2 regions of the Thalassotalea agariperforans genome follow, and region 1 is predicted to be linked to the other one. Evidence: riboswitches for the same ligand, from Rfam matches in the RefSeq annotation. Region 1 holds a riboswitch; the other holds the start of a gene.
The links. Region 1 has a riboswitch for cyclic di-GMP ahead of ACSLUO_RS07890 (GGDEF domain-containing protein). Riboswitches for the same ligand answer to the same signal wherever they lie in the genome.

Region 1 (5,962 bases):
GTTTCGCTTTGCTTAATCGTTTAAATGCTTGTTGATAATCTTTTTGTAGAAATAATACTTCACCTAAGCCTAATTCAGCATAAGCTTGTTTGATGGGAGAGTTAGCTGCCTCAGATGCTTTTTTAGCTTGCCAGAAAGCATCATAAGCATCATCCAGTCGATTAAGCTGCTTATATGCCGAAGCGAGAGCAAAGTAGCTATTACCAATATCACTCGTTTTAGCAAAACGATAACGTAAATTGAGTAACTTTAAATGCATTGAAATGGCGGTTTCATAATCACTTAAATAATGATGTGCAGTAGCTAATATCTCTAATAGATCAATATGATCTAAGAACTCTTGATGAATATCTAGGATCTTTTCAATTTGTGCTAAGTCTTTTGAGGCGTTGGCATAATCGACAATAAGCGCGTAAACAACGGCACGATAACCAAGTGCCTTTAAACGATAATTGATTAAGCTTTCGTCTTTTGCTAGCAGTATAATGTTATCTGCTATTTTTTTTACTTCTTGAAACTTACCTTTTGCGTAATAACCTGATGCGGTTTTAAGCAATAGATTTAGTTTAATGCGTGGCTCTGTAATATTAAGGCTGAGACCATCTTGCGAAAATTGCAGTGCTTTTGCTAGATCGCCGCGATTAATCGCAATGTCAGCTAATAAAATATAACTTTTTGCAAGAGTGGTTTGATCGTAATAATGACGCTGTTGAATGATATGACTTGTGAGGGCTAATACTTCTTGATGGGGTAATTCCTCACTATCCAATTCTAAAAAACTACGTATTTTTAATATGTTAGCATCAATATCTTCTAATGAATTATTGTTGGCTTGAGAAAAAAAGGGAATAATTGCAAATAAAATAAATAGTAAAATTTGGCTTGTTAAGTTGTTGAATATCAAGTCTCTTTCTCACAGTCAAACCGATGAATCTGTAACTAATCAGAACTTAAGATGGTTGTTCCTAGTATTAGGGGAAACTATCTAAAGTTAGAATTAAATAGCAAAAGCATATTTATTTCATACGGTTAGTTAAACTCTTTTCTCATCTTTTCTTAATCTAAGAGTCGTTAAATTAAAAACAATCAGGATAAATAACACTATACTTTAGCTTTAAGGGTTTACAAGTCCTTTGGCTTGATTAATAATGCCAATAGAGCTACTAAAGCTTGAAAAGGCAAATCTAGTGAAAACTAGAGACGCAAAGTTACCGGTCTAAGGGGAAACCTAGGACAGCGGAACTGCCAAATTTAGATATAGTGGGGGCTTATCTTTATTAAGTCAGTTGGCTATACGGTACTTTGCGTGCTTCCTTTTCCTTTCTTCACTTCAATTCCTTAGTTAATTTCATAAAAATGCAAGATAAAGCTTTACAATATTTTATCTAAAATTCAGAATGGTTAATAAGTCATCAACATTAGATGACATTTTTTAATAATAATAATAAAAAAGTTAGCTAATTATTTTGAAGTATAAAGATAATATACCACAAGCTAAAAATAAGATGGCGCTGGCTATTCAGCAGCTTGAAGAGTGGTGTATTCCTGCAAACCCTATAAACTATTCAATCAGTTATCATTACGTTGCTGGCAGCCATGATAAACTGATGAGTGATATCGACTCCTATTTACAAGTACAAAACTCCCTCGATGAATTTTTTCTTGAAGAGCTATTTCGGCAATATATTTTAGGGCAGAGCCAGTTTCGTGATGATTTAGTAACAGATTTAGCCAATGTCTTATCTGAAGTTAAGCAGCAATGTGAAACATCATCAGGTTCAGTTAATCAGTTCATCAATCATATCAACGAAAATCTCACTGATTTACAATCCAAAAATAAAGTAGAAATTACTCAAGCTATATCATCAATTTATCATGCCTCTAACGCTCTTAAAGTTAAGCAAGAAGCGGTAGCTAAACAATTAGCGGTAACGCAAGAGCATACTGAGCAGCTAAAAGCGGAACTTGAAGAGATCAGAAAAGAAATATTTTTAGACCCGCTAACCGGTTTATACAATCGTAAAGCGTTAAATAAACATATGGAAACCTGGGTAACTGAAAATCCAGAGCAAAATATTGCTGCGATTGTTATTAATGTTGATCATTTTAAACAACTGAATAACAAATTTGGACCACTTATTGGCAATGTTCTATTATCTAAAGTGGCTAAAAAGGTCACCAGTTATGTTGGAGAAAGTGGCTTGCCGGTAAGAACGGGAAGCGATGAGTTTTTAATTTTATTACCGGGTGTAGAAAAAGCTACCGCGGCTGAAATAGCTGAAAAAATACGTCATGGGGTAGAAAAGTTAAGGTTTATTAGTAGTAAAACCGGTGTTCGTTTACCGCAATTAACTATTTCTCTTGGTGTAAACGAATTAAAAGCTAAACAAAACGTACAAGCTTTGTTAGCCAAAACGCGAATTTTATTAAAAAACTTCCAACGTCAACAGCACAATCAAGTATTAGCTAGCTAACTTTCCCGCAGCTTTAGGTCAGCAATCAGTTCGGCTATATTTTCTTCTGAATATACGCGTATGTTATTTTTTCTTAATAATTGGGTGGTTATGCCCGCTCCTGCAATTTTTTGTTGAGAAAAACTGCCATCATATATGGTATGGCTGCCGCATGATGGACTAGATTCTTTTAATAATGCAAATTCAATGTGATGATTTTTGCATAATGTAAGCGCTGTTTTGGCGCCTAATTGAAAAGCATGAGTGACATCAGCACCAGTTGAGGTAATGACTTTATCAAGCTGTTTATTATATTCTGCAGGCGCTCGTGGGGTTGATAAGCCGCCAACAACCTCAGGGCAGATCACTACTAAGCGATTTTCTGCTTGCCATTGCTTCAGTACTTGGTGTTCTAATTTTTTGATTATGCCGTTATAACGCACGTTTTCGCCTAACAAACAGGCACTAATTAAAATTTTATGCATTTAAACTAGGTGGCCTTATTAACAGTTAATGGTTTTGCTGCGCTATATTCAGAAATTACCGTGATGTTTCTTCCCTTGTCTTTAGCGCTATATAAAGCTAAATCAGCATTTTTTAACAAGGCGTGAGTGTCTTTACCATGGATTGGATATATTGAAATACCAGTGGAAATCGTGATATTCCCTAAAATGTTGTTATCAAAAATAACAGATAAGTTATTAATGTATTCTCTAATTTTTTCAGCTAGAGCATATGCACTTTTTAAATCACTGTCGGGACAAATAATACAAAATTCTTCACCACCTAAACGACAGGCTATATCTTCTAGTCTACTTTTAGTATTTAGAATGTGAGCAATTTCCATTAATACATGATCGCCGGCATCATGACCGTGAATATCATTAAATTTTTTGAAATCATCAATATCTATCATTAACACGGCCAGCGAACTATTGTGTCTTTCTGCTCGATTTATTGCTTGTTCAAAAGTTTCAAACATAAAGCGCCGGTTATATAGGTTTGTTAATGGATCTCGAATGGCTTGGTTACGCAATTGATCTTTAACGGACAGGTTAACGAGGGCTAAGCTAATTTGTTGGGTAATATTTTTTAATAGTTGTTGCTCTGTTTCCGAAATATCGGCTGTTGGACTAATTAAATAGATGACTCCTAAGTCAGTATCTTGAGTTTTTAAACCGGCATAAATAACATTATTAATAATGTGTAGATCATCTGTAACGATCAGATCTATTTCGGATGCTATTTTTTGCCGCCATCGGCTTGGCACTGAAATGTCATCAGACCAACTTTTTCCCCAATGTGAAAGTTGCTGTAATAAGCGATTGTTTTCTTCTTGCAAAAAAATTGCACCACTATAGTTTGGTAGTAATTTGGGTAAAATATTGCTGATAACTCGATTGGCATCGTGAATACAGGTTAAGCCGTTTAACATGGTCGATAAGGTTTGTATTAATGTTATTTCTCGCGTTTTTTTGGCTAATACTTGTGTTTGTGCCTCGCGTTCTTTATCTACCGCTTTGGTAATTAAACGCATCGAAAAAACACCAAAAATCACCATAACAATGATGGTAATGATACTGATAATGGTAAACCGCCAACGTAAATTTATGATGGTGTGATGGTATATATTACTATTAAGGGCAACACGGGCAATGTAGCCAGTTTTAGCGTCATAAGAAGCAAAATAAGCCATATTTTGCGCCAAAGTTTGACTATAACGAATACTGGAACCGGTACCAAATTTGATAGCATTAATAATTTCTGGCCGGTTATTATGGTTTTCAGCATTAGCTAATTCATTTAAAGCTAGCTCTGAGTCTCCTATTATCGTGCCGTTTTGATCAATAAAAGTAACTCTAATATTGTTTGAGTTACCAATTTGGTCCGCTAATAAGTCAAATTTAGGGTTAGTTGTTTCAGATGATGAATTATCAATAAGTTCTATGGCTGCAAGTGAAAACGAAGATAAATTCTGAAGGCGTGTTTGTAGGTTTTTAGTGAGTTCATTTTTTAAATAAAACTCGATACTTATCATGCCGACAATAAAAATAGCCAACATGATAATAGTTGGTAATATAATGACTTTATTACGTAAATTCATTTTAATCATACGGCCTTTTTGGCTCTTTGTTGTTATTCTGGTTTTTATTGCTCAACAGTTCAGTATAGCTGATAAATATTAGTTGTAATTTTTTATTAATTTATATCAATTTGGCTGAAAGGTTGCTATCAATTTTGACAATAAAGGTTGATCGCTTGCCGCTTCAACATTAAACCAGCAAGACTGGCTGTAATAATCGAAATGTAATAAGACATACTGATTATGACAGGTTAATCGATAGGTTTGACGATCGGCACCTAATAAGGATTCAACCAAGCTAAAGTCGGTTAATTGTTCAAACAATAATTGATAAAGCTGTTCAATATCTTCTTGATACCAATAATCTTTAAAACGAATTTCTAGGTTGTCATCGACAAGGCTTACACTGATTAACTGCTGCATGATATTTCCAATTCTTTACTCCAACTAGGTGGTTTTTTCGCATAAGCCGCCATGTTGGGTTGTTCGTCAAAAGGTCTAGATAAAAGCTTTCTTAATAGCTCAATTTCTGAAAAGTCCCCAGTATTGGCTGAACGTATGGCGGTTTCGGCTAAATAATTTCTTAAAATGTATTTCGGATTAGCGCTGTTTTGTTGGCGATGACGAGCAGCATCATCAAGGTTTTGGCTTTGTATACGCGCTTGGTACTCAGCTAACCAAGCTAAAATGTCATCATTATTAAATAATGCAAGAAAGGCTTGGCAATGGGTGTTTTCATTGTCGTTAAGCATGATGGTATTTAATGATCTAAAGGTATTGGTGTAGTCAGCGTTGTTTTTTTCCATCAGTTTTAACAGCTTACCGAGCAGGTATTTATCTTCTGCTTGCCATGATAATAACCCTAATTTGGTTCGCATTAATTCATGATAATGGTTTAATAATGTCGTTTCATAACGGCTTAAAACAGTGCGAATATCGTCTGGTGACAACCATCTTGAAAAGGTATAAGCGAGTGCATTTAAATTCCATAAACCAATACTAGGTTGTTGCTCAAAAGCATAGCGCCCCTGATGATCGGAATGATTACAAATATATTTAGGCTGGTAATTATCTAAAAAGCCAAAGGGGCCATAATCTATGGTGAGCCCTAAAATCGACATATTATCGGTATTCATAACGCCGTGAGCAAAACCTACCGCCTGCCATTTTGCCATTAATACGGCTGTGCGCTGAGTAATTTTGTCTAACATGGCTAGGTGCGGTTGCTCAGTTTGCAGACATTCTGGGTATAATTCATTTAGGCAATAGTTGGCTAATTGGTCGAGTTCATCGAGCTTGTTATGGTGAAAAAAGTATTCAAAATGACCAAAGCGGATATTTGACGGCGTGAGCCGAGTCATGATGGCACCGTGTTCAGCCTGTTCGCGAAAAACGGGCTGATTTGTTGAGGTAATGCATAAAGCAC
Region 2 (5,962 bases), on a different contig from region 1:
TTTCATAATGCATAAGCGCATCTTTCATCGCATGAAGAATATCCATATTTTCTTTAAGTAGTTTTTCAGCACGTTGATAGTTACGATTAACAAACTCTTTAATTTCGGCATCTATCGCACGAGCAGTTTCATCAGACATATTTAATGACTTAGATGAGGTTCTACCTAAAAATACTTCGCCTTCTTCTTCAGCAAAAAGCATAGGACCCATTTTTTCTGATAAGCCCCACTGTGTTACCATTTTACGCGCTAGTTGAGTAGCACGTTCAATATCATTTGAAGCGCCAGTAGAGACTTTGTCAAAACCATAAATTAATTCTTCAGCAATACGACCACCATATAATGATGAAATATTACTTTCTAAATGTGCTTTACTGTGGCTGAATCTGTCTTTTTCAGGTAAGTACATCGTTACACCTAAAGCTCGACCACGTGGAATAATTGACACTTTATAAACTGGGTCGTGATCAGGTACTAAACGGCCAACAATTGCATGACCCGCTTCATGGTAAGCAGTCATTTCTTTTTCTGCATCATCCATTACCATCGAACGACGTTCAGCACCCATAAGTATTTTATCTTTCGCTTTTTCAAACTCTTCCATAGATACTAAACGGCGATCACCACGAGCGGCAAATAACGCGGCTTCATTTACTAAGTTAGCTAAATCAGCCCCTGAAAAGCCTGGTGTACCACGAGCTATTACTTCAGCTTTAACATCGTCACCTAATGGTACTTTACGCATATGTACTTTTAAAATTTGTTCACGACCACGGATATCCGGTAAACCAACCGTTACTTGACGGTCAAAACGGCCAGGTCTTAATAGTGCAGGGTCAAGTACATCTGGACGGTTAGTTGCGGCAATAACAATAACGCCTTCATTACCTTCAAAGCCATCCATTTCCACTAACATTTGGTTTAAGGTTTGCTCACGTTCATCATGACCACCCCCCATACCAGCACCACGTTGGCGACCTACAGCATCAATTTCATCAATAAAGATGATACATGGTGCTGCTTTTTTAGCTTGCTCAAACATGTCTCGAACACGTGAAGCACCAACACCAACAAACATTTCAACAAAATCAGAACCCGAAATACTGAAAAATGGCACTTTAGCTTCACCAGCAATAGCTTTTGCTAATAAAGTTTTACCTGTACCTGGTTGACCAACCATTAAAACACCTGAAGGGATACGACCACCAAGTTTTTGGAAACGTGTTGGGTCTCTTAAATAGTCAACTAATTCAGAAACCTCTTCTTTGGCTTCATCACAACCGGCAACATCAGCAAAAGTCGTTTTAATTTGATCTTCACTTAATAAACGTGCTTTAGATTTACCAAAAGACATAGCTCCTTTACCGCCACCACCTTGCATTTGGCGCATGAAGAAAATCCACACCCCAATAAGTAATAACATCGGGAACCAAGAAATTAAGATAGACGTTAATAAACTTTGCTCTTCTGGCATTTTACCTGAAGCATCAACGCCCTGTTTAACGAGATCATTAATTAAATCGCGGTCATAACCACCAGGAATTAACGTAACAAATTGTTCGCCGCTACGAGTCACACCGGTAATAACACCGTTTCTGTCCACACTTGCTTTTCGAACTTGTCCTGAACGAACATCATCAATAAACGTTGTGTAATTTATTTGCTGTTCGTTACTGTTTCCTTGATTAAAACTTTGGAAAACAGACATTAACACAACTGCAATAACCAACCATAAAATAAGATTTTTTGCCATATCGCTCAATTTAACAACCTCTTGTTACTTAATACTTTGGGTGCGACCAATTATTTGGGACTAATTTACTATAAAATCTCGGTACTAGCTACTTAAAGCCGGTAGCAACAAGATAAACTTCTCTTGATCTCGCACGAGAAGATTCAGGTTTACGGGTTTTAACAACTTTAAAGGCTGACTTTACATCTTTCATAAATTGGTCAAAGCCTTCACCTTGGAACACTTTAACAACAAATGCGCCATTTTTTTTCAATACTTGATGACACATATCTAATGCTAATTCAACAAGGTACATACTTCTTGCTGAGTCAGCACTATCATTACCGGTAAAGTTAGCGGCCATATCAGACATAACTACATCAATATTTTTGCCATCAATTCTATTTAATAATGCCTCAAGCACAGCTTCTTCTCGAAAATCACCTTGAAGAAACTCAACACCAGCAATGGGATCCATCGCCAAAATATCACAAGCAATGACTTGGCCTGAGTCACCAACAACTTTTGTTGCGTATTCTGACCACCCTCCAGGAGCAGCACCTAAATCTACAACTTTCATGCCTGATTTAATTAATTTATCTTTATTATTAATTTCTTCAATTTTGAAAACCGCACGCGAACGCAAGCCTAATTTTTTAGCTTTTTTTACATATTCATCTTCAAAATGTTCATTTAACCAACGTGTGCTACTCGCGGTGTGTTTATTTTTACTCAATGGGTAACCTTTGAACCTTTAATTTATTGATAATTATTTACGATTGCACTTAGCAAATCATAGTATTACAAACTAGATGAGGGTAAAATAGGGAGAATTCAAGAAACTTGTAACGAAAATTGTTAATGAACTTAAATAAAAAACAAATCCAGCACTTAAAAGGTTTAGCTCACGCGTTAAAACCTGTTGTGTTATTAGGTAGTAATGGCTTAACCGAAGCGGTTGTTGCGGAAATCGATTATGCATTAGGTCATCACGAACTGATCAAAATAAAAATCCCTACGGATGATAAAGAAGTAAAAAATCTGATCGTAGAAGCCATTTGCCGAGAAACAAATGCAATAAAGATTCAGGTTATTGGAAAAACCTTAATTATTTACCGTCAATCTGAAGAACGTAAAATAATAATTCCAAAATAACATCATTATTCAGATACGTTAATCTACTAACGTATGAACTATATGAGACAATTATTTTCACGCTAACACATTAATTTTTTTCAACTAATGTGTTAGCGCATCATATCCCTCACATACCTTTATTTATCAGTGTTCCCCCTCTCAAACCGAATTTTTTTTAAACAACAAATGACATTAATTTTTACAAATTGTCTCATAATTGTGCAAAAAAGGTTGCTATTAGCTTTTACTCGGTTAATAATGAAAGTGACAAGAAAAGGCAAGACACGTGAAAATGTGTTACGCAAAACCACCGGTCTAAGGGTTTTTTAACCTATGACAGCGGAGTCACCTAACCGACAGGATGTTATTTCGTAAACGGATTTAGTTAAAAGGTACTGTGGTTTTTTCTTTTTTATCCTCCTATTTATTAAGGTTCATAAAATGAAAAAATTATTACTAGCTTCTACCATAACAGTTTTAACTTTAACGTCTGCATTTACAGCACCGGTTGCACAGGCTAACAATATTGCTCAGAGCATTTGTGAGTATGTTGCAGCAGATGATAAAAAACGTATGCGTTCATTCTTAAAATCGAACAAATTAAAGATACGTAGTATTTTTGATGGAATTCAATGTAATGGTCAGAACTTGTTAGAATTTGCGCAAACTGCAGGTTCAGTTGAGACAGGTTCTTTGATGATTTCAAAATTACCAAAGAAAGTTGTTTCTGCTAACTTGGCGCTTCTTCAATCAGGCACACCTTTATTTGATGCTGCTAACGAACGTGTAAGTAGCTAATTGTTAAACAGTAGACACTAGTAATAGTTTTTTACTGGTTGATAATTTTTGTCAATTTAAAAAGCCAGCATTGCTGGCTTTTTTTATTGCACAAATAAGACACTTCCCTACTATTATTCCCTTACATATTTGTTACACTCATAATTATAGATTTGATAGTAAGCAGTTAAAAAATATAAACATTAATGCCAAATAAAAATAGTTATATTAACAGTAAGCATGGTCTTGTTCTTACCGGTGGTGGTGCCCGCGCGGCTTATCAAGTTGGTGCATTATCAGCTATAACCAAGTTTATACCACGTAATCATGGGATCCCCTTTCCTGTTATCTGTGGTACATCTGCTGGCGCAATTAATTCAACCGCATTAGCTTGTTATGCATCTTGCTTTCATCTTGGAGTCAAAAAATTAGAGTGGTTTTGGAAAAATCTAAAAACAAATAAAATTTATTGCTCTGATGGTATTCGTGCCTTTGGTCATATTTTTTCAGGTATGTTGGCGAGTTTTCAAGCCGATTATGCCAATAAAACCGCCCGTAGTTTATTAAACAATGCGCCGTTACGCGCATTACTAAATGCCGAATTTAACTATCGAAAAATAGATGAAAATATTATTAAAGGTTATTTATCCGCAATATCAATTACCGCTTCAAGTTATTCAAGTGGTGATTCTATAAGTTTTTATCACGGTAATAATGATATAAAGCCATGGCAACGTGCTAAGCGCATAGGTAAACGTTCTCGAATTAATAGCGATATACTATTAGCGTCATCAGCAATCCCGTTAGTGTTTCCATCGGTTAAAATCAATCGAGAGCATTATGGTGATGGCTCAATTCACCAATTATCACCTTTAAGCCCAGCAATTCATTTAGGAGCAGAAAAATTATTAATCATTGGGGTTGAGCAACCTAAAGAGCCAATGCATCAGATGGAAAACAATCCTCATCCACCAACAACGTCCACTATTGCAGGGCATTTATTAGATACTATTTTTGCTGATACCTTGCAAAGTGATCTCGAACGGATGAATAGAATAAATGACACTTTATCCTTAATTAACAATGAAGATAAAAAAACGCATAGCTTAAAACAAATAGATAGCTTAGTGTTAAATCCAAGTCACGATTTTAATAACATCGCTGTCGATTACTTTTATGATTTGCCTTTATCTATTCGAATTTTATTGCGCTCTATCGGTATTACTAACGACTCAGATTCAAGTTTAGTGAGTTATTTATTATTCGAAAAACGCTTTTGCCAGCATCTTATCCAATTAGGTTTCGAAGATACTATGGCAAAAGAAGCTGAAATTCGCGCATTTTTATCGCTATAAAATAGCTTGAGTTATTTGAATAACCCAAGTTAAGGTTAAATACCTTCTTGTAAAAAACGCTCGGCTCTTTCTACTCGTCTTGGTTTACCACGGAAAATCAAAGTATCTTGAAGCTCTAACACTGTGGAATCATCCGGTGACTCGGTTTCAATGCCCGCACGTTTTAAAGCAACCACATGGACCTTTTTAAGGGCTAAGTTTAATTCACCAATACTTTTACCAAGCGCATAACAATTACTGGTGATCAATGTCGCATGAGCAAATTCAATCCTCTCAATGGCATCAGGGCTCATATCGGTGTGCTCTCCCTGAAAAAAACCATGTAAATGATTATAATGGCTTTTTCGCTCATTTTGCACACGGCGAACAATGCGAGAAAAAGGCACGCCAGTAAGAGATAACACTTGTGAAACTAACATCAAGCTACCTTCTAAACTTTCAGGCACCACTTCATCAGCCCCCGCGGCTTTAAGGTTAGCTAATTGATCATCATTACGTGTTCTGACCAAAATAGGCACTTTTGGAGCTAACGACCTTACTTTTTGTATCACTTCCAACGACTGCTTGTCTTCACCAAAAGCGATGACCACCAATTTAGCTTTATCAAGGTGAGCCGCATGTAATAACTCTGATTGACGAGACGAACCAAACAACACATTTTCGCCAGCATTACGCGCCTTAGTCGTTCTTAAAGGGTCAATATCAATAGCAACAAAATCAATATTTTCTTGTTTTAAAAATCGGCTTACCGTTTGCCCTATCCGGCCAAAACCACAGATAATAACATGATCTTTTAGCTCTTTATTTTCCGGCAATGTTTGTAACGCTTCATCATTATTTTTTGCTTCTTCGTTGGTCAATTTCAACGACCAAGCCCTTGCGTTTTCGATCATATATGGCGTTAGTGCCATACTCAAAATCCCCGCACCTAACAGCACAGATGCCGTTTCCGCCGGTAGTA

Region 2: it holds a riboswitch for cyclic di-GMP, as region 1 does, so the genes downstream of both, ACSLUO_RS04210 (DUF3718 domain-containing protein) here and ACSLUO_RS07890 (GGDEF domain-containing protein) in region 1, are expected to answer to the same signal.

What each region holds. Positions count from the first base shown of each region.
Region 1 is NZ_JBQMWH010000004.1:140,509-146,470, reverse strand. It holds gene ACSLUO_RS07895 (tetratricopeptide repeat protein) at 1-904, opposite strand, end outside; cyclic di-GMP riboswitch class I at 1,168-1,250, shown strand; gene ACSLUO_RS07890 (GGDEF domain-containing protein) at 1,467-2,474, shown strand; gene ACSLUO_RS07885 (2-thiouracil desulfurase family protein) at 2,471-2,938, opposite strand; gene ACSLUO_RS07880 (sensor domain-containing diguanylate cyclase) at 2,944-4,557, opposite strand; gene ACSLUO_RS07875 (DUF3630 family protein) at 4,663-4,959, opposite strand; gene ACSLUO_RS07870 (protein adenylyltransferase SelO) at 4,947-5,962, opposite strand, start outside.
Region 2 is NZ_JBQMWH010000002.1:222,167-228,128, forward strand. It holds gene ftsH (ATP-dependent zinc metalloprotease FtsH) at 1-1,753, opposite strand, end outside; gene rlmE (23S rRNA (uridine(2552)-2'-O)-methyltransferase RlmE) at 1,842-2,468, opposite strand; gene yhbY (ribosome assembly RNA-binding protein YhbY) at 2,594-2,887, shown strand; cyclic di-GMP riboswitch class I at 3,136-3,222, shown strand; gene ACSLUO_RS04210 (DUF3718 domain-containing protein) at 3,311-3,667, shown strand; gene ACSLUO_RS04215 (patatin-like phospholipase family protein) at 3,853-5,001, shown strand; gene ACSLUO_RS04220 (monovalent cation:proton antiporter family protein) at 5,037-5,962, opposite strand, start outside.